Regions from separate parts of the Escherichia sp. TC-EC600-tetX4 genome, predicted to be linked through region 3. Evidence: predicted binding sites of a transcription regulator. Region 3 holds the regulator's gene; each other region holds the start of a gene.
The links. The regulator PurR, encoded in region 3, represses purine synthesis genes. The targets are predictions, from matches to a motif close to CANGCAAACGTTTGCNTG.
Positions count from the first base shown of each region.

Region 1: a site for PurR is predicted at 4,626-4,643, ahead of cvpA (colicin V production protein). Genes of this name have one in related genera too.
Region 2: a site for PurR is predicted at 3,593-3,610, ahead of carA (glutamine-hydrolyzing carbamoyl-phosphate synthase small subunit). Genes of this name have one in related genera too.

Region 1 is NZ_CP079924.1:1,444,687-1,451,974, forward strand. Features, by position in the region: gene truA (tRNA pseudouridine(38-40) synthase TruA) at 1-638, shown strand, start outside; gene KXD89_RS06960 (DedA family protein) at 721-1,380, shown strand; gene accD (acetyl-CoA carboxylase, carboxyltransferase subunit beta) at 1,536-2,450, shown strand; gene folC (bifunctional tetrahydrofolate synthase/dihydrofolate synthase) at 2,520-3,788, shown strand; gene dedD (cell division protein DedD) at 3,778-4,440, shown strand; gene cvpA (colicin V production protein) at 4,699-5,187, shown strand; gene purF (amidophosphoribosyltransferase) at 5,224-6,741, shown strand; gene ubiX (flavin prenyltransferase UbiX) at 6,836-7,288, shown strand, end outside.
Region 2 is NZ_CP079924.1:3,819,532-3,826,819, reverse strand. Features, by position in the region: gene fkpB (FKBP-type peptidyl-prolyl cis-trans isomerase) at 5-454, shown strand; gene ispH (4-hydroxy-3-methylbut-2-enyl diphosphate reductase) at 456-1,406, shown strand; gene rihC (ribonucleoside hydrolase RihC) at 1,472-2,386, shown strand; gene dapB (4-hydroxy-tetrahydrodipicolinate reductase) at 2,553-3,374, shown strand; gene carA (glutamine-hydrolyzing carbamoyl-phosphate synthase small subunit) at 3,830-4,978, shown strand; gene carB (carbamoyl-phosphate synthase large subunit) at 4,996-7,288, shown strand, end outside.
Region 3 is NZ_CP079924.1:2,136,602-2,143,889, reverse strand. Features, by position in the region: gene sodB (superoxide dismutase [Fe]) at 125-706, shown strand; gene KXD89_RS10300 (MFS transporter) at 868-2,037, opposite strand; gene cydH (cytochrome bd-I accessory subunit CydH) at 2,203-2,292, opposite strand; gene purR (HTH-type transcriptional repressor PurR) at 2,591-3,616, shown strand; gene punR (DNA-binding transcriptional activator PunR) at 3,613-4,545, opposite strand; gene punC (purine nucleoside transporter PunC) at 4,658-5,869, shown strand; gene cfa (cyclopropane fatty acyl phospholipid synthase) at 6,160-7,288, shown strand, end outside.

The DNA.
Region 1 (7,288 bases), 690 kb from region 3:
CTGACGCAGGGGTACACGGTACCGGGCAGGTTGTGCATTTCGAAACAACCGCGCTGCGCAAAGACGCGGCGTGGACCTTGGGCGTAAATGCGAATTTACCTGGTGACATCGCTGTGCGTTGGGTTAAAACTGTACCTGATGATTTTCATGCCCGATTTAGCGCCACGGCTCGCCGTTATCGCTACATCATCTACAATCATCGGCTGCGCCCGGCGGTACTGAGTAAAGGGGTAACCCATTTTTACGAACCGCTGGACGCTGAACGGATGCATCGGGCTGCGCAATGCTTGCTGGGCGAGAATGATTTCACCTCGTTCCGTGCGGTGCAGTGCCAGTCCCGAACCCCGTGGCGCAACGTTATGCATATTAATGTCACGCGTCACGGTCCTTATGTGGTGGTAGATATTAAAGCGAATGCTTTTGTACATCATATGGTCAGGAATATTGTCGGCAGCCTGATGGAAGTCGGTGCCCACAACCAGCCGGAGAGCTGGATAGCAGAGTTGCTGGCGGCAAAGGACAGAACGCTGGCGGCAGCAACGGCAAAAGCGGAAGGGCTGTATCTGGTCGCGGTGGATTACCCTGACCGGTATGATCTTCCAAAACCGCCAATGGGCCCGCTATTTCTGGCGGACTAACGAGAATAATGCTCGGAACATTTCAGGCTGTAGCCAACGTAGTTACAGCCTGAAAGATGACGAGTACAAGGCATAGGCAAATATGGACCTGATTTATTTCCTCATCGATTTTATCCTGCACATTGACGTGCATCTGGCAGAGCTGGTCGCGGAGTACGGCGTCTGGGTTTATGCCATTTTGTTCTTAATTTTGTTCTGTGAAACCGGTCTGGTGGTAACGCCGTTTTTACCGGGTGATTCATTGCTGTTTGTTGCCGGAGCGTTGGCATCACTGGAAACCAACGATCTCAACGTCCATATGATGGTGGTGCTGATGCTGATCGCCGCGATTGTGGGTGACGCGGTCAATTACACTATCGGGCGGTTGTTCGGTGAAAAGTTGTTCAGTAATCCCAATTCGAAAATTTTCCGTCGCAGTTATCTCGACAAAACCCATCAGTTTTATGAGAAACATGGCGGCAAAACGATTATTCTCGCCCGTTTTGTGCCGATCGTCAGAACGTTCGCCCCGTTTGTTGCGGGAATGGGCCACATGTCGTACCGTCATTTCGCCGCTTATAACGTGATCGGCGCACTGTTGTGGGTACTGCTTTTTACCTACGCAGGCTATTTCTTCGGTACAATCCCGATGGTTCAGGATAACCTTAAGCTGCTGATCGTCGGGATTATTGTGGTTTCTATTTTGCCGGGCGTCATCGAAATAATCCGTCACAAACGCGCTGCGGCACGCGCCGCAAAATAAAAAGTAACTCCGCGGTTCGACCACTTTTTTATCCAAAGTTTCGGGCTGTTATGTTTTAATGTGCAACATTCATGGTCTGTTGGGGGCAAAAATGGCATTATGCGTCCCCAAAGATAAAACTGGCATCGAACCAGGTTCAGACAGAAAGGTCCCTAATGAGCTGGATTGAACGAATTAAAAGCAACATTACTCCCACCCGCAAGGCGAGCATTCCTGAAGGGGTGTGGACTAAGTGTGATAGCTGCGGTCAGGTTTTATACCACGCTGAGCTGGAACGTAATCTTGAGGTCTGTCCGAAGTGTGACCATCACATGCGTATGACAGCGCGTAATCGCCTGCATAGCCTGTTAGATGAAGGAAGCCTTGTGGAGCTGGGTAGCGAGCTTGAGCCGAAAGATGTGCTGAAGTTTCGTGACTCCAAGAAGTATAAAGACCGTCTGGCATCTGCGCAGAAAGAAACCGGCGAAAAAGATGCGCTGGTGGTGATGAAAGGCACTCTGTATGGAATGCCGGTTGTCGCTGCGGCATTCGAGTTCGCCTTTATGGGCGGTTCAATGGGGTCTGTTGTGGGTGCACGTTTCGTGCGTGCCGTTGAGCAGGCGCTGGAAGATAACTGCCCGCTGATCTGCTTCTCCGCCTCTGGTGGCGCACGTATGCAGGAAGCACTGATGTCGCTGATGCAGATGGCGAAAACCTCTGCGGCACTGGCAAAAATGCAGGAGCGCGGCTTGCCGTACATCTCCGTGCTGACCGACCCGACGATGGGCGGTGTTTCTGCAAGTTTCGCCATGCTGGGCGATCTCAACATCGCTGAACCGAAAGCGTTAATCGGCTTTGCCGGTCCGCGTGTTATCGAACAGACCGTTCGCGAAAAACTGCCGCCTGGATTCCAGCGCAGTGAATTCCTGATCGAGAAAGGCGCGATCGACATGATCGTCCGTCGTCCGGAAATGCGCCTGAAACTGGCGAGCATTCTGGCGAAGTTGATGAATCTGCCAGCGCCGAATCCTGAAGCGCCGCGTGAAGGCGTAGTGGTACCCCCGGTACCGGATCAGGAACCTGAGGCCTGATAACTGATAAGGGCAGGGCCACTGGCTCTGCCCTTTTGCTATTCTCACCGTAACGAATCAGCGGATACCATGATTATCAAACGCACTCCTCAAGCCGCGTCGCCTCTGGCTTCGTGGCTTTCTTATCTGGAAAACCTGCACAGTAAAACTATCGATCTCGGCCTTGAGCGCGTGAGCCTGGTCGCGGCGCGTCTTGGCGTCCTGAAACCAGCGCCATTTGTGTTTACCGTTGCGGGTACGAATGGCAAAGGCACCACCTGCCGTACGCTGGAGTCGATTCTGATGGCGGCAGGGTACAAAGTGGGCGTCTACAGTTCGCCTCATCTGGTGCGTTATACCGAGCGCGTACGTGTGCAGGGCCAGGAATTGCCGGAATCGGCCCACACCGCCTCTTTTGCGGAGATTGAATCGGCACGCGGTGATATTTCCCTGACCTATTTCGAGTACGGTACGCTGTCGGCGTTGTGGCTGTTCAAGCAGGCACAACTTGACGTGGTGATTCTGGAAGTAGGGCTGGGCGGTCGTCTGGACGCAACCAATATTGTCGACGCCGATGTCGCGGTAGTAACCAGTATTGCGCTGGATCATACCGACTGGCTGGGTCCAGATCGCGAAAGTATTGGTCGCGAGAAAGCAGGCATCTTCCGCAGCGAAAAACCGGCAATTGTCGGTGAGCCGGAAATGCCTTCTACCATTGCTGATGTGGCGCAGGAAAAAGGTGCACTGTTACAACGTCGGGGCGTTGAGTGGAACTATTCCGTCACCGATCATGACTGGGCGTTTAGCGATGCTCACGGCACGCTGGAAAATCTGCCGTTGCCGCTTGTCCCGCAACCGAATGCCGCAACAGCGCTGGCGGCACTGCGTGCCAGCGGGCTGGAAGTCAGTGAAAATGCCATTCGCGACGGGATTGCCAGCGCAATTTTGCCGGGACGTTTCCAGATTGTGAGCGAGTCGCCACGCGTTATTTTTGATGTCGCGCATAATCCACATGCGGCGGAATATCTCACCGGGCGTATGAAAGCGCTACCGAAAAACGGGCGCGTGCTGGCGGTTATCGGTATGCTACATGATAAAGATATTGCCGGAACTCTGGCCTGGTTGAAAAGCGTGGTTGATGACTGGTATTGTGCGCCACTGGAAGGGCCGCGCGGTGCCACGGCAGAACAACTGCTTGAGCATTTGGGTAACGGCAAATCATTTGATAGCGTTGCGCAGGCATGGGATGCCGCAATGGCGGACGCTAAAGCGGAAGACACCGTGCTGGTGTGTGGTTCTTTCCACACGGTCGCACATGTCATGGAAGTGATTGACGCGAGGAGAAGCGGTGGCAAGTAAGTTTCAGAATCGGTTAGTGGGCACGATCGTGCTGGTGGCGCTGGGGGTGATTGTACTTCCAGGGCTGCTGGACGGGCAGAAAAAACATTATCAGGATGAGTTCGCGGCTATCCCGCTGGTGCCGAAAGCGGGCGATCGTGATGAGCCTGATATGATGCCAGCCGCCACCCAGGCGTTACCGACGCAGCCGCCGGAAGGCGCAGCGGAAGAGGTGCGGGCAGGTGATGCCGCAGCACCGTCGCTCGATCCGGCCACTATTGCAGCCAATAACACCGAGTTTGAACCGGAACCTGCACCGGTCGCCCCACCGAAGCCGAAACCGGTGGAGCCGCCTAAACCAAAGGTTGAAGCACCACCTGCGCCGAAGCCAGAACCGAAGCCGGTCGTGGAAGAAAAAGCTGCACCGACGGGTAAAGCCTATGTTGTGCAACTGGGTGCGCTGAAAAATGCCGATAAAGTGAATGAGATTGTCGGTAAGCTGCGCGGTGCCGGTTATCGGGTTTATACGTCGCCATCCACGCCAGTGCAGGGTAAAATTACCCGTATTCTGGTTGGGCCGGATGCCTCGAAAGATAAGCTGAAAGGTTCGCTGGGTGAGTTGAAGCAACTTTCTGGCTTAAGTGGCGTGGTAATGGGCTATACGCCGAATTAATACGGTCTTGCCTGATGCGACGCTGGCGCGTCTTATCAGGCCTACGCAGGGGTAGAACCGTAGGTCGGATAAGGCGTTTACGCCGCATCCGACACGCATTGCCCGATGCCGCAAAGGCATAAAAAGTCGATGGCGTTGAATATTTTTTCAGCGCCATTTTTATTGATGCGCGGGAAGGAAATCCCTACGCAAACGTTTTCTTTTTCTGTTAGAATGCGCCCCGAACAGGATGACAGGGCGTAAAATCGTGGGACACATATGGTCTGGATTGATTACGCCATAATCGCGGTGATTGCTTTTTCCTCTCTGGTTAGCCTGATCCGCGGCTTTGTTCGTGAAGCGTTATCGCTGGTGACATGGGGTTGTGCTTTCTTTGTTGCCAGTCATTACTACACTTACCTGTCAGTCTGGTTTACGGGCTTTGAAGACGAACTGGTTCGAAATGGGATTGCCATCGCGGTACTGTTTATCGCTACCCTGATCGTTGGTGCTATCGTGAACTTCGTGATAGGCCAGTTGGTGGAGAAAACGGGGTTGTCAGGCACCGATCGGGTGCTGGGCGTCTGTTTCGGTGCGTTGCGCGGTGTGTTGATTGTTGCTGCCATTCTCTTCTTTCTCGACTCCTTTACCGGGGTGTCGAAAAGCGAAGACTGGAGCAAATCACAGCTGATCCCGCAATTCAGTTTTATCATCAGATGTTTTTTTGATTATCTGCAAAGCTCGTCAAGTTTCTTGCCCAGAGCGTAAGTGCTCTGAGATGTGGCTTAACGAGGAAAAAGACGTATGTGCGGTATTGTCGGTATCGCCGGTGTTATGCCGGTTAACCAGTCGATTTATGATGCCTTAACGGTGCTTCAGCATCGCGGTCAGGATGCCGCCGGCATCATCACCATAGATGCCAATAACTGCTTCCGTTTGCGTAAAGCGAACGGGCTGGTGAGCGATGTATTTGAAGCTCGCCATATGCAGCGTTTGCAGGGCAATATGGGCATTGGTCATGTGCGTTACCCCACGGCTGGCAGCTCCAGCGCCTCTGAAGCGCAGCCGTTTTACGTTAACTCCCCGTATGGCATTACGCTTGCCCACAACGGCAATCTGACCAACGCTCACGAGTTGCGTAAAAAACTGTTTGAAGAAAAACGCCGCCACATCAACACCACTTCCGACTCGGAAATTCTGCTTAATATCTTCGCCAGCGAGCTGGACAACTTCCGCCACTACCCGCTGGAAGCCGACAATATTTTCGCTGCCATTGCTGCCACAAACCGCTTAATCCGCGGCGCGTATGCCTGTGTGGCGATGATTATCGGCCACGGTATGGTTGCTTTCCGCGATCCAAACGGGATTCGTCCGCTGGTACTGGGAAAACGTGATATTGACGAGAACCGTACAGAATATATGGTCGCTTCCGAAAGCGTAGCGCTCGATACGCTGGGCTTTGATTTCCTGCGTGACGTCGCGCCGGGCGAAGCGATTTACATCACTGAAGAAGGGCAGTTGTTTACCCGTCAATGTGCTGACAATCCGGTCAGCAATCCGTGCCTGTTTGAGTATGTATACTTTGCCCGCCCGGACTCGTTTATCGACAAAATTTCCGTTTACAGCGCGCGTGTGAATATGGGCACGAAACTGGGCGAGAAAATTGCCCGCGAATGGGAAGATCTGGATATCGACGTGGTGATCCCGATCCCAGAAACCTCGTGTGATATCGCGCTGGAAATTGCTCGTATTCTGGGCAAACCGTACCGCCAGGGCTTCGTTAAAAACCGCTATGTTGGCCGCACCTTTATCATGCCGGGCCAGCAGCTGCGTCGTAAGTCCGTGCGCCGTAAACTGAATGCCAACCGCGCCGAGTTCCGCGATAAAAACGTCCTGCTGGTCGACGACTCCATCGTCCGTGGCACCACTTCTGAGCAGATTATCGAGATGGCACGCGAAGCCGGAGCGAAGAAAGTGTACCTCGCTTCTGCGGCACCGGAAATTCGCTTCCCGAACGTTTATGGTATTGATATGCCGAGCGCCACGGAACTGATCGCTCACGGTCGCGAAGTTGATGAAATTCGCCAGATCATCGGTGCTGACGGGTTGATTTTCCAGGATCTGAACGATCTGATCGACGCCGTTCGCGCTGAAAATCCGGATATCCAGCAGTTTGAATGCTCGGTGTTCAACGGCGTCTACGTCACCAAAGATGTTGATCAGGGCTACCTCGATTTCCTCGATACGTTACGTAATGATGACGCCAAAGCAGTGCAACGTCAGAACGAAGTGGAAAATCTCGAAATGCATAACGAAGGATGATGCCTTCGCTGAGGGTGCCGGTCTGGCACCCTGACTTGCAACTCCCGCCGAAATCCTGCAAAGTCTGCCTGCAAGTCTGACAGGGCAACTATTTATGAAACGACTCATTGTAGGCATCAGCGGTGCCAGCGGCGCGATTTATGGCGTGCGCTTATTACAGGTTCTGCGCGATGTCACAGATATCGAAACGCATCTGGTGATGAGCCAGGCAGCGCGCCAGACCTTATCCCTCGAAACGGATTTTTCTCTGCGCGAAGTGCAGGCATTAGCCGATGTCACGCACGATGCGCGCGATATTGCCGCCAGCATCTCTTCCGGTTCTTTCCAGACGCTGGGGATGGTGATTTTACCCTGTTCAATCAAAACCCTTTCCGGCATTGTCCATAGCTATACTGATGGCTTACTGACCCGTGCGGCAGATGTGGTGCTGAAAGAGCGTCGCCCGTTGGTGCTCTGCGTGCGTGAAACACCATTGCACTTAGGCCATCTGCGTTTAATGACTCAGGCGGCAGAAATCGGTGCGGTGATTATGCCTCCCGTTCCGGCG
Region 2 (7,288 bases), 1.7 Mb from region 3:
CTGCATGTCTGAATCTGTACAGAGCAATAGCGCCGTCCTGGTGCACTTCACGCTAAAACTCGACGATGGCACCACCGCCGAGTCTACCCGCAACAACGGTAAACCGGCGCTGTTCCGCCTGGGTGATGCTTCTCTTTCTGAAGGGCTGGAGCAACACCTGTTGGGGCTGAAAGTGGGCGATAAAACCACCTTCTCGTTGGAGCCAGATGCGGCGTTTGGCGTGCCGTCACCGGACCTGATTCAGTACTTCTCCCGCCGTGAATTTATGGATGCAGGCGAGCCAGAAATTGGCGCAATCATGCTTTTTACCGCAATGGATGGCAGTGAGATGCCTGGCGTGATCCGCGAAATTAACGGCGACTCCATTACCGTTGATTTCAACCATCCGCTGGCCGGGCAGACCGTTCATTTTGATATTGAAGTGCTGGAAATCGATCCGGCACTGGAGGCGTAACATGCAGATCCTGTTGGCCAACCCGCGTGGTTTTTGTGCCGGGGTAGACCGCGCTATCAGCATTGTTGAAAACGCGCTGGCCATTTACGGCGCACCGATATATGTCCGTCACGAAGTGGTACATAACCGCTATGTGGTCGATAGCTTGCGTGAGCGTGGGGCTATCTTTATTGAGCAGATTAGCGAAGTACCGGACGGCGCGATCCTGATTTTCTCCGCACACGGTGTTTCTCAGGCGGTACGTAACGAAGCAAAAAGTCGCGATTTGACGGTGTTTGATGCCACCTGTCCGCTGGTGACCAAAGTGCATATGGAAGTCGCCCGCGCCAGTCGCCGTGGCGAAGAATCTATTCTCATCGGTCACGCCGGGCACCCGGAAGTGGAAGGGACAATGGGCCAGTACAGTAACCCGGAAGGGGGAATGTATCTGGTCGAATCGCCGGACGATGTGTGGAAACTGACGGTCAAAAACGAAGAGAAGCTCTCCTTTATGACCCAGACCACGCTGTCGGTGGATGACACGTCTGATGTGATCGACGCGCTGCGTAAACGCTTCCCGAAAATTGTCGGTCCGCGCAAAGATGACATCTGCTACGCCACGACTAACCGTCAGGAAGCGGTACGCGCCCTGGCAGAACAGGCGGAAGTTGTGTTGGTGGTCGGTTCGAAAAACTCCTCCAACTCCAACCGTCTGGCGGAGCTGGCCCAGCGTATGGGCAAACGCGCGTTTTTGATTGACGATGCGAAAGACATCCAGGAAGAGTGGGTGAAAGAGGTTAAATGCGTCGGCGTGACTGCGGGCGCATCGGCTCCGGATATTCTGGTGCAGAATGTGGTGGCACGTTTGCAGCAGCTGGGCGGTGGTGAAGCCATTCCGCTGGAAGGCCGTGAAGAAAACATTGTTTTCGAAGTGCCGAAAGAGCTGCGTGTCGATATTCGTGAAGTCGATTAAGTCATTAGCAGCCTAAGTTATGCGAAAATGCCGGTCTTGTTACCGGCATTTTTTATGGAGAAAACATGCGTTTACCTATCTTCCTCGATACTGACCCCGGCATTGACGATGCCGTCGCCATTGCCGCCGCGATTTTTGCACCCGAACTCGACCTGCAACTGATGACCACCGTCGCGGGTAATGTCTCGGTTGAGAAAACTACCCGCAATGCCCTGCAACTGCTGCATTTCTGGAATGCGGAGATTCCGCTCGCCCAAGGGGCCGCTGTGCCACTGGTACGCGCACCGCGTGATGCGGCATCTGTGCACGGCGAATCGGGAATGGCTGGCTACGACTTTGTTGAGCACAACCGAAAGCCGCTCGGGATACCGGCGTTTCTGGCGATTCGGGATGCCCTGATGCGTGCACCAGAGCCTGTTACCCTGGTGGCCATCGGCCCGTTAACCAATATTGCGCTGTTACTTTCACAATGCCCGGAATGCAAGCCGTATATTCGCCGTCTGGTGATCATGGGTGGTTCTGCCGGACGCGGCAACTGTACGCCAAACGCCGAGTTTAATATTGCTGCCGATCCAGAAGCTGCTGCCTGTGTCTTCCGCAGTGGTATTGAAATCGTCATGTGCGGTTTGGATGTCACCAATCAGGCAATATTAACTCCTGACTATCTCTCTACACTGCCGCAGTTAAACCGTACCGGGAAAATGCTTCACGCCCTGTTTAGCCACTACCGTAGCGGCAGTATGCAAAGCGGCTTGCGAATGCACGATCTCTGCGCCATCGCCTGGCTGGTGCGCCCGGACCTGTTCACTCTCAAACCCTGTTTTGTGGCAGTGGAAACTCAGGGCGAATTTACCTCAGGCACGACGGTGGTTGATATCGACGGTTGCCTGGGCAAGCCAGCCAATGTACAGGTGGCATTGGATCTGGATGTGAAAGGCTTCCAGCAGTGGGTGGCTGAGGTGCTGGCTCTGGCGTCGTAACCTGTCACATGTTATTGGCATGCAGTCATTCATCGACTCATGCCTTTCACTGATATCCCTCCCTGTTTATCATTAATTTCTAATTATCAGCGTTTTTGGCTGGCGGCGTAGCGATGCGCTGGTTACTCTGAAAACGGTCTATGCAAATTAACAAAAGAGAATAGCTATGCATGATGCAAACATCCGCGTTGCCATCGCGGGAGCCGGGGGGCGTATGGGCCGCCAGTTGATTCAGGCGGCGCTGGCATTAGAGGGCGTGCAGTTGGGCGCTGCGCTGGAGCGTGAAGGATCTTCTTTACTGGGCAGCGACGCCGGTGAGCTGGCCGGAGCCGGGAAAACAGGCGTTACCGTGCAAAGCAGCCTCGATGCGGTAAAAGATGATTTTGATGTGTTTATCGATTTTACCCGTCCGGAAGGTACGCTGAACCATCTCGCTTTTTGTCGCCAGCATGGCAAAGGGATGGTGATCGGCACTACGGGGTTTGACGAAGCCGGTAAACAAGCAATTCGTGACGCCGCTGCCGATATTGCGATTGTCTTTGCTGCCAATTTTAGCGTTGGCGTTAACGTCATGCTTAAGCTGCTGGAGAAAGCAGCCAAAGTGATGGGTGACTACACCGATATCGAAATTATTGAAGCACATCATAGACATAAAGTTGATGCGCCGTCAGGCACCGCACTGGCAATGGGAGAGGCGATCGCCCACGCCCTTGATAAAGATCTGAAAGATTGCGCGGTCTACAGTCGTGAAGGCCACACCGGTGAACGTGTGCCTGGCACCATTGGTTTTGCCACCGTGCGTGCAGGTGACATCGTTGGTGAACATACCGCGATGTTTGCCGATATTGGCGAGCGTCTGGAGATCACCCATAAGGCGTCCAGCCGTATGACATTTGCTAACGGCGCGGTAAGATCGGCTTTGTGGTTGAGTGGTAAGGAAAGCGGTCTTTTTGATATGCGAGATGTACTTGATCTCAATAATTTGTAACCACAAAATATTTGTTATGGTGCAAAAATAACACATTTAATTTATTGATTATAAAGGGCTTTAATTTTTGGCCCTTTTATTTTTGGTGTTATGTTTTTAAATTGTCTATAAGTGCCAAAAATTACATGTTTTGTCTTCTGTTTTTGTTGTTTTAATGTAAATTTTGACCATTTGGTCCACTTTTTTCTGCTCGTTTTTATTTCATGCAATCTTCTTGCTGCGCAAGCGTTTTCCAGAACAGGTTAGATGATCTTTTTGTCGCTTAATGCCTGTAAAACATGCATGAGCCACAAAATAATATAAAAAATCCCGCCATTAAGTTGACTTTTAGCGCCCATATCTCCAGAATGCCGCCGTTTGCCAGAAATTCGTCGGTAAGCAGATTTGCATTGATTTACGTCATCATTGTGAATTAATATGCAAATAAAGTGAGTGAATATTCTCTGGAGGGTGTTTTGATTAAGTCAGCGCTATTGGTTCTGGAAGACGGAACCCAGTTTCACGGTCGGGCCATAGGGGCAACAGGTTCGGCGGTTGGGGAAGTCGTTTTCAATACTTCAATGACCGGTTATCAAGAAATCCTCACTGATCCTTCCTATTCTCGTCAAATCGTTACTCTTACTTATCCCCATATTGGCAATGTCGGCACCAATGACGCCGATGAAGAATCTTCTCAGGTACATGCACAAGGTCTGGTGATTCGCGACCTGCCGCTGATTGCCAGCAACTTCCGTAATACCGAAGACCTCTCTTCTTACCTGAAACGCCATAACATCGTGGCGATTGCCGATATCGATACCCGTAAGCTGACGCGTTTACTGCGCGAGAAAGGCGCACAGAATGGCTGCATTATCGCGGGCGATAACCCGGATGCGGCGCTGGCGTTAGAAAAAGCCCGCGCGTTCCCAGGTCTGAATGGCATGGATCTGGCAAAAGAAGTGACCACCGCAGAAGCCTATAGCTGGACACAAGGGAGCTGGACGTTGACCGGTGGCCTGCCAGAAGCGAAAAAAGAAGACGAGCTGCCGTTCCACGTCGTGGCTTATGATTTTGGTGCCAAGCGCAACATCCTGCGGATGCTGGTGGATAGAGGCTGTCGCCTGACCATCGTTCCGGCGCAAACTTCTGCGGAAGATGTGCTGAAAATGAATCCAGACGGCATCTTCCTCTCCAACGGTCCTGGCGACCCGGCCCCGTGCGATTACGCCATTACCGCCATCCAGAAATTCCTCGAAACCGATATTCCGGTATTCGGCATCTGTCTCGGTCATCAGCTGCTGGCGCTGGCGAGCGGTGCGAAGACTGTCAAAATGAAATTTGGTCACCACGGCGGCAACCATCCGGTTAAAGATGTGGAGAAAAACGTGGTAATGATCACCGCCCAGAACCACGGTTTTGCGGTGGACGAAGCAACATTACCTGCAAACCTGCGTGTCACGCATAAATCCCTGTTCGACGGTACGTTACAGGGCATTCATCGCACCGATAAACCGGCATTCAGCTTCCAGGGGCACCCTGAAGCCAGCCCTGGTCCACACGACGCCGCGCCGTTGTTCGACCACTTTATCGAGTTAATTGAGCAGTACCGTAAAACCGCTAAGTAATCAGGAGTAAAAGAGCCATGCCAAAACGTACAGATATAAAAAGTATCCTGATTCTGGGTGCGGGCCCGATTGTTATCGGTCAGGCGTGTGAGTTTGACTACTCTGGCGCGCAAGCGTGTAAAGCCCTGCGTGAAGAGGGTTACCGCGTCATTCTGGTGAACTCCAACCCGGCGACCATCATGACCGACCCGGAAATGGCTGATGCAACCTACATCGAGCCGATTCACTGGGAAGTTGTACGCAAGATTATTGAAAAAGAGCGCCCGGACGCGGTGCTGCCAACGATGGGCGGTCAGACGGCGCTGAACTGCGCGCTGGAGCTGGAACGTCAGGGCGTGTTGGAAGAGTTCGGTGTCACCATGATTGGTGCCACTGCCGATGCGATTGATAAAGCAGAAGACCGCCGTCGTTTCGACGTAGCGATGAAGAAAATTGGTCTGGAAACCGCGCGTTCCGGTATCGCACACACGATGGAAGAAGCGCTGGCGGTTGCCGCTGACGTGGGCTTCCCGTGCATTATTCGCCCATCCTTTACCATGGGCGGTAGCGGCGGCGGTATCGCTTATAACCGTGAAGAGTTTGAAGAAATTTGCGCCCGCGGTCTGGATCTCTCTCCGACCAAAGAGTTGCTGATTGATGAGTCGCTGATCGGCTGGAAAGAGTACGAGATGGAAGTGGTGCGTGATAAAAACGACAACTGCATCATCGTCTGCTCTATCGAAAACTTCGATGCGATGGGCATCCACACCGGTGACTCCATCACTGTCGCGCCAGCCCAAACGCTGACCGACAAAGAATATCAAATCATGCGTAACGCCTCGATGGCGGTGCTGCGTGAAATCGGCGTTGAAACCGGTGGTTCCAACGTTCAGTTTGCGGTGAACCCGAAAAACGGTCGTCTGATTGTTATCGAAATGAACCCACGCGTGTCCCGTTCTTCGGCGCTGGCGTCGAAAGCGACCGGTTTCCCGATTGCTAAAGTGGCGGCGAAACTGGCGGTGGGTTACACCCTCGACGAACTGATGAACGACATCACTGGCGGACGTACTCCGGCCTCCTTCGAGCCGTCCATCGACTATGTGGTTACTAAAATTCCTCGCTTCAACTTCGAAAAATTCGCCGGTGCTAACGACCGTCTGACCACTCAGATGAAATCGGTTGGCGAAGTGATGGCGATTGGTCGCACGCAGCAGGAATCCCTGCAAAAAGCGCTGCGCGGCCTGGAAGTCGGTGCGACTGGATTCGACCCGAAAGTGAGCCTGGATGACCCGGAAGCGTTAACCAAAATCCGTCGCGAACTGAAAGACGCAGGCGCAGATCGTATCTGGTACATCGCCGATGCGTTCCGTGCGGGCCTGTCTGTGGACGGCGTCTTCAACCTGACCAACATTGACCGCTGGTTCCTGGTACAGATTGAAGAGCTGGTGCGTCTGGAAGAGAAAGTGGCGGAAGTGGGCATCACTGGCCTGAACGCTGACTTCCTGCGCCAGCTGAAACGCAAAGGCTTTGCCGATGCGCGCTTGGCAAAACTGGCGGGCGTACGCGAAGCGGAAATCCGTAAGCTGCGTGACCAGTATGACCTGCACCCGGTTTATAAGCGCGTGGATACCTGTGCGGCAGAGTTCGCCACCGACACCGCTTACATGTACTCCACTTATGAAGAAGAGTGCGAAGCGAATCCGTCTACCGACCGTGAAAAAATCATGGTGCTTGGCGGCGGCCCGAACCGTATCGGTCAGGGTATCGAATTCGACTACTGTTGCGTACACGCCTCGCTGGCGCTGCGCGAAGACGGTTACGAAACCATTATGGTTAACTGTAACCCGGAAACCGTCTCCACCGACTACGACACTTCCGACCGCCTCTACTTCGAGCCGGTAACTCTGGAAGATGTGCTGGAAATCGTGCGTATCGAGAAGCCGAAAGGCGTTATCGTCCAGTACGGCGGTCAGACCCCGCTGAAACTGGCGCGCGCGCTGGAAGCTGCTGGCGTACCGGTTATCGGCACCAGCCCGGATGCTATCGACCGTGCAGAAGACCGTGAACGCTTCCAGCATGCGGTTGAGCGTCTGAAACTGAAACAACCGGCGAACGCCACCGTTACCGCTATTGAAATGGCGGTAGAGAAGGCGAAAGAGATTGGCTACCCGCTGGTGGTACGTCCGTCTTACGTTCTCGGCGGTCGGGCGATGGAAATCGTCTATGACGAAGCTGACCTGCGTCGCTACTTCCAGACGGCGGTCAGCGTGTCTAACGATGCGCCAGTGTTGCTGGACCACTTCCTCGATGACGCGGTAGAAGTTGACGTGG
Region 3 (7,288 bases):
TTTACCCTGTTGTTACGGCAACAGGGTAAGTTCATCTTTTGTCTCACCTTTTAATTTGCTACCCTATCCATACGCACAATAAGGCTATTGTACGTATGCAAATTAATAATAAAGGAGAGTAGCAATGTCATTCGAATTACCTGCACTACCATATGCTAAAGATGCTCTGGCACCGCACATTTCTGCGGAAACCATCGAGTATCACTACGGCAAGCACCATCAGACTTATGTCACTAACCTGAACAACCTGATTAAAGGTACCGCGTTTGAAGGTAAATCACTGGAAGAGATTATTCGCAGCTCTGAAGGTGGCGTATTCAACAACGCAGCTCAGGTCTGGAACCATACTTTCTACTGGAACTGCCTGGCACCGAACGCCGGTGGCGAACCGACTGGAAAAGTCGCTGAAGCTATCGCCGCATCTTTTGGCAGCTTTGCCGATTTCAAAGCGCAGTTTACTGATGCAGCGATCAAAAACTTTGGTTCTGGCTGGACCTGGCTGGTGAAAAACAGCGATGGCAAACTGGCTATCGTTTCAACCTCTAACGCGGGTACTCCGCTGACCACCGATGCGACTCCGCTGCTGACCGTTGATGTCTGGGAACACGCTTATTACATCGACTATCGCAATGCACGTCCTGGCTATCTGGAGCACTTCTGGGCGCTGGTGAACTGGGAATTCGTAGCGAAAAATCTCGCTGCATAATAACTGATGGCAAATGCAGCATTGCCTGAAGCGCTACGCTTATCAGGCCTACGCGGATCATCGATGTAGGTCGGATAAGGCACTCGCCGCATCCGGCAAGATAAATCGCACGTTGTCAGCAACTGTAACGCAGAAGGTTATCCTTCTGCGTTTTTGTTTAATTAGCTGTTAGCAACGCAAACTGTTTCAGGTTGTTTTCTGGCTGACATAAACACCAGCAATAATGCCAGTCCCGCGACAATCGCTCCCATCACCGGCACAAAGCTGTATCCCAGCCCAGCGGAAATTACCGCACCACCAGCAGCTGCTCCCAGCGCATTTCCAAGATTAAAGGCACCAATATTGACTGATGAAGACAGACCTGGCGCTTCACTGGCGACACGCATCACGCGCATCTGTAACGGCGGTACGACCGCAAAGGTTGCTGCGCCCCACACCACCATGCTAATAGCTGCGCCGAACTCATTGCGGGCCAGGAACGGGATTGCCAGCATAATCACCATCAACAACAACAAAAAGCCTTTCAACGTGCCGTTAACTGAACGATCTGCCAGTTTGCCGCCGAGATAGTTACCGATAGAGAATCCGACACCAATCAGCACCAGCATTGCCGTGACGAACACCGGTGTTGCGTGGGTAATACTTTGCAGTACCGGAGAGATATAGGTGTAGAGAGTAAACATTGCACCAGCTCCCAGTACCGTCGTCAGCAATGCAGACAGCACCTGCGGACGCATTAATACCGCCAGCTCTTTTTTCACTTCAGGTCGTGCCCCTGCACCACCTTTAGGTAATGAGAAGAACAGACTTACCATTGAAATCACTCCCAGCCCCGCCGTTGCCAGAAATGACATCCGCCAGCCGATGGTTTCACCCAACCAGGTCGCCGCCGGCACGCCACCGATATTTGCCAGGGTTAACCCCATAAACATAGTGGCAACTGCGCTGGCCTGTTTATGTTTTGGCACCACGCTTGCGGCCACGACTGAACCCAAACCAAAAAATGCTCCGTGATTCAGGCTGGTCAAAATGCGTGAAAGCATCAGGGTCATATAATCCGGCGCGATGGCGGAAAGTACGTTGCCGAGCGTGAAAATTGCCATCAGGAAAATCAACGCACTGCGGCGGGCACGATGAGAAAGTAGAAGCGTCATCAGCGGCGCGCCAACCATTACGCCAACTGCATAGGCACTGATTAACATTCCGGCAGCGGGAATCGAGACATCCACACCGCGCGCAATGACGGGCAACAAGCCCATTGGCGAGAACTCCGTTGTCCCGATACCAAACGCGCCAATCGCCAGCGCCAGCAACGGATAGTTAATTTTCATGCCTTATCTCCACCTCTTCGCGTCATTACGCGATATTCATTAAAGTGGCGAAAGCATGACAGCAATCACAAAAAAATGAAAATAACAAAAAGAGAAAACACTTTTGCCATTTTGCTAACAAACAGGAAGGAGATGCGAGGGAGAACGCGCTCCCTCGAGAGGAAATCAGTGCAGCGCGGCAGTCAAACCCACGGCTACGATCAAACCGAGGACGATAATCGTTGTTACCAGTGAAAATTTAAGGTCGGTGCTCATCAAGTTTTCTCCTTTTTTATTACCACACAAAAAGTGATATTACGCATTTTTACACACTGTGATGAAAAAATCTCCCGTCATTTATAATGATAAGTGTTTTTACCACTTCCCCTTTTCGTCAAGATCGGCCAAAATTCCACGCTTACACTATTTGCGTACTGGCCATTGACCCCTTCCTGACGCTCCGTGTCGTTTTTCCGGCGTACCGCAACACTTTTGTTGTGCGTAAGGTGTGTAAAGGCAAACGTTTACCTTGCGATTTTGCAGGAGCTGAAGTTAGGGTCTGGAGTGAAATGGAATGGCAACAATAAAAGATGTAGCGAAACGAGCAAACGTTTCCACTACAACTGTGTCACACGTGATCAACAAAACACGTTTCGTCGCTGAAGAAACGCGCAACGCCGTGTGGGCAGCGATTAAAGAATTACACTACTCCCCTAGCGCGGTGGCGCGTAGCCTGAAGGTTAACCACACCAAGTCTATCGGTTTGCTGGCGACCAGCAGCGAAGCGGCCTATTTTGCCGAGATCATTGAAGCAGTTGAAAAAAATTGCTTCCAGAAAGGTTACACCCTGATTCTGGGCAATGCGTGGAACAATCTTGAGAAACAGCGGGCTTATCTGTCGATGATGGCGCAAAAACGCGTCGATGGTCTGCTGGTGATGTGTTCTGAGTACCCAGAGCCGTTGCTGGCGATGCTGGAAGAGTATCGCCATATCCCAATGGTGGTCATGGACTGGGGTGAAGCAAAAGCTGACTTCACCGATGCGGTCATTGATAACGCGTTCGAAGGCGGCTACATGGCCGGGCGTTATCTGATTGAACGCGGTCACCGCGAAATCGGCGTCATCCCCGGCCCGCTGGAACGTAACACCGGCGCAGGCCGCCTTGCCGGTTTTATGAAGGCGATGGAAGAAGCGATGATCAAGGTGCCGGAAAGCTGGATTGTGCAGGGTGACTTTGAACCTGAATCCGGTTATCGCGCCATGCAGCAAATCCTGTCGCAGCCGCATCGCCCTACTGCCGTCTTCTGTGGTGGCGATATCATGGCAATGGGCGCACTTTGTGCTGCTGATGAAATGGGCCTGCGCGTCCCGCAGGATGTTTCGCTGATCGGTTATGATAACGTGCGCAACGCGCGCTATTTTACGCCGGCGCTGACCACGATCCATCAGCCAAAAGATTCGCTGGGTGAAACAGCGTTCAACATGCTGTTGGATCGTATCGTCAACAAACGTGAAGAACCGCAGTCTATTGAAGTGCATCCGCGCTTGATTGAACGCCGCTCCGTGGCTGACGGCCCGTTCCGCGACTATCGTCGTTAATCACCCGTTGCGGGAGTCTCTTCCGGCTCCCGCAGCCACTCCTTATTCAGCGTCTCACTATCGCCGAGATACTCAAGCAACCAGGTTAACGCAGGCGACATATCATTTTGCTGCCATGTCAGACAACATGCCGAATCCGGAAAGGGGTTTTCCAGTTCTAATGCTACCCACTTCCCCTCATTAAGCCACGGTTTGGCGAAATGTGTTGGCACCATCCCTATGCATAATCCTGCCGAGATACAGGTTGCCGATGATTCCCAGTCAGGCACGACAACTCTTTTTTGGTTATCCAGCAACCAGGTAATACGTTTAGGTAGCGTTCGCGAGGTGTCTTCGCGCACCAACGACGGCCAGTTGCGCAACGTATCATCGCTGAACGGGCCATCCATCAACGCCAGCGGGTGGTGACTGGCAACAACGCAACTCCAGCTTAGCATCCCCATATCCCGGAAGGCATAACGACCGCCTACCGGAATCGCGCGTGTTGCGCCAATCGCCAGTTCCACGCGCCCGTCGGAAAGCGCATCCCAGACACCGTTGAACACTTCCTGAAAGACAAGAAGTTCGACATCATCAAAATGGCGATAAAAATCAACGATCATCTGCCGTGTACGTTCTGGCCTGACAATATTATCCACTGCGATAGCTAACTGACCGCGCCAGCCGTTCGCTATCTGCTGACATTGCTGGCGGGTGATCTGCATTTTTTTGACAACAGAGCGCCCTTCTTTGAGAAACCACGCTCCAGCAGCGGTCAGCTCCACATCACGGTGCCGTCGTTCAAAGAGCGGCACCGCCAGCCACTCTTCCAGCTGACGCACGGTATAGCTGACCGCAGAAGGAACGCGATGCAGCTCCTGTGCCGCAGCGCTAAAACTACCATTACGCGCTACCGCATCAACAACTTCGAGTGAATATTCTGACCACATAGTCTGCCTGCAAAATTTTTGAAACCAGTCATCAAATATTACCGTTTCACAACACTAATTTCACTCCCTACACTTTGCGGCGGTGTTTAATTGAGAGATTTAGAGAATATACATGCAACCTGGGAAAAGATTTTTAGTCTGGCTGGCGGGTTTGAGCGTACTCGGTTTTCTGGCAACCGATATGTATCTGCCTGCTTTCGCCGCCATACAGGCCGACCTGCAAACGCCTGCGTCTGCTGTCAGTGCCAGCCTTAGTCTGTTCCTTGCCGGTTTTGCCGCAGCCCAGCTTCTGTGGGGGCCGCTCTCCGACCGTTATGGTCGTAAACCGGTATTATTAATCGGCCTGACAATTTTTGCGTTAGGTAGTCTGGGGATGCTGTGGGTAGAAAACGCCGCTACGCTGCTGGTATTGCGTTTTGTACAGGCTGTGGGTGTCTGCGCCGCGGCGGTTATCTGGCAAGCATTAGTGACAGATTATTATCCTTCACAGAAAGTTAACCGTATTTTTGCGGCCATCATGCCGCTGGTGGGTCTATCTCCGGCACTGGCTCCTCTGTTAGGAAGCTGGCTGCTGGTCCATTTTTCCTGGCAGGCGATTTTCGCCACCCTGTTTGCCATTACCGTGGTGCTGATTCTGCCTATTTTCTGGCTCAAACCCACGACGAAGGCCCGTAACAATAGTCAGGATGGTCTGACCTTTACCGACCTGCTACGTTCTAAAACCTATCGCGGCAACGTGCTGATATACGCAGCCTGTTCAGCCAGTTTTTTTGCATGGCTGACCGGTTCACCGTTCATCCTTAGTGAAATGGGCTACAGCCCGGCAGTTATTGGTTTAAGTTATGTCCCGCAAACTATCGCGTTTCTGATTGGTGGTTATGGCTGTCGCGCCGCGCTGCAGAAATGGCAAGGCAAGCAGTTATTACCGTGGTTGCTGGTGCTGTTTGCTGTCAGCGTCATTGCGACCTGGGCTGCGGGCTTCATTAGCCATGTGTCGCTGGTCGAAATCCTGATCCCATTCTGTGTGATGGCGATTGCCAATGGCGCGATCTACCCTATTGTTGTCGCCCAGGCGCTGCGTCCCTTCCCACACGCAACTGGTCGCGCCGCAGCGTTGCAGAACACTCTTCAACTGGGTCTGTGCTTCCTCGCAAGTCTGGTAGTTTCCTGGCTGATCAGTATCAGCACGCCATTGCTCACCACCACCAGCGTGATGTTATCAACAGTAGTGCTGGTCGCGCTGGGTTACATGATGCAACGTTGTGAAGAAGTTGGCTGCCAGAATCATGGCAATGCCGAAGTCGCTCATAGCGAATCACACTGATCTATATCGATATACTTATACTTAGGCTGCTAACAAAATTTTGTTGTATGATTGAAATTAGCGGCCTATACTAATTTCGAGTTGTTAAAGCTACGATAAATATTATGTTTTTACGGGGACAGGATCGTTCCCGACTCACTATGGATAGTCATTTCGGCAAGGGTTCCTCCTTTCCCTCTGTTCTACGTCGGATTATAGACTCGCGGTTTTTTCTGCGAGATTTCTCACAAAGCCCAAAAAGCGTCTACGCTGTTTTAAGGTTCTGATCACCGACCAGTGATGGAGAAACTATGAGTTCATCGTGTATAGAAGAAGTCAGTGTACCGGATGACAACTGGTACCGTATCGCCAACGAATTACTTAGCCGTGCCGGTATAGCCATTAACGGTTCTGCCCCGGCGGATATTCGTGTGAAAAACCCCGATTTTTTTAAACGCGTTCTGCAAGAAGGCTCTTTGGGGTTAGGCGAAAGTTATATGGATGGCTGGTGGGAATGTGACCGACTGGATATGTTTTTTAGCAAAGTCTTACGCGCAGGTCTCGAGAACCAACTCCCCCATCATTTCAAAGACACGCTGCGTATTGCCGGCGCTCGTCTCTTCAATCTGCAGAGTAAAAAACGTGCCTGGATAGTCGGCAAAGAGCATTACGATTTGGGTAATGACTTGTTCAGCCGCATGCTTGATCCCTTCATGCAATATTCCTGCGCTTACTGGAAAGATGCCGATAATCTGGAATCTGCCCAGCAGGCGAAGCTCAAAATGATTTGTGAAAAATTGCAGTTAAAACCAGGGATGCGCGTACTGGATATTGGCTGCGGCTGGGGCGGACTGGCACACTACATGGCATCTAATTATGACGTAAGCGTGGTGGGCGTCACCATTTCTGCCGAACAGCAAAAAATGGCTCAGGAACGCTGTGAAGGCCTGGATGTCACCATTTTGCTGCAAGATTATCGTGACCTGAACGACCAGTTTGATCGTATTGTTTCTGTGGGGATGTTCGAGCACGTCGGACCGAAAAATTACGATACCTATTTTGCGGTGGTGGATCGTAATTTGAAACCGGAAGGCATATTCCTGCTCCATACTATCGGTTCGAAAAAAACCGATCTGAATGTTGATCCCTGGATTAATAAATATATTTTTCCGAACGGTTGCCTGCCCTCTGTACGCCAGATTGCTCAGTCCAGCGAACCCCACTTTGTGATGGAAGACTGGCATAACTTCGGTGCTGATTACGATACTACGTTGATGGCGTGGTATGAACGATTCCTCGCCGCATGGCCAGAAATTGCGGATAACTATAGTGAACGCTTTAAACGAATGTTTACCTATTATCTGAATGCCTGTGCAGGTGCTTTCCGCGCCCGTGATATTCAGCTCTGGCAGGTCGTGTTCTCACGCGGTGTTGAAAACG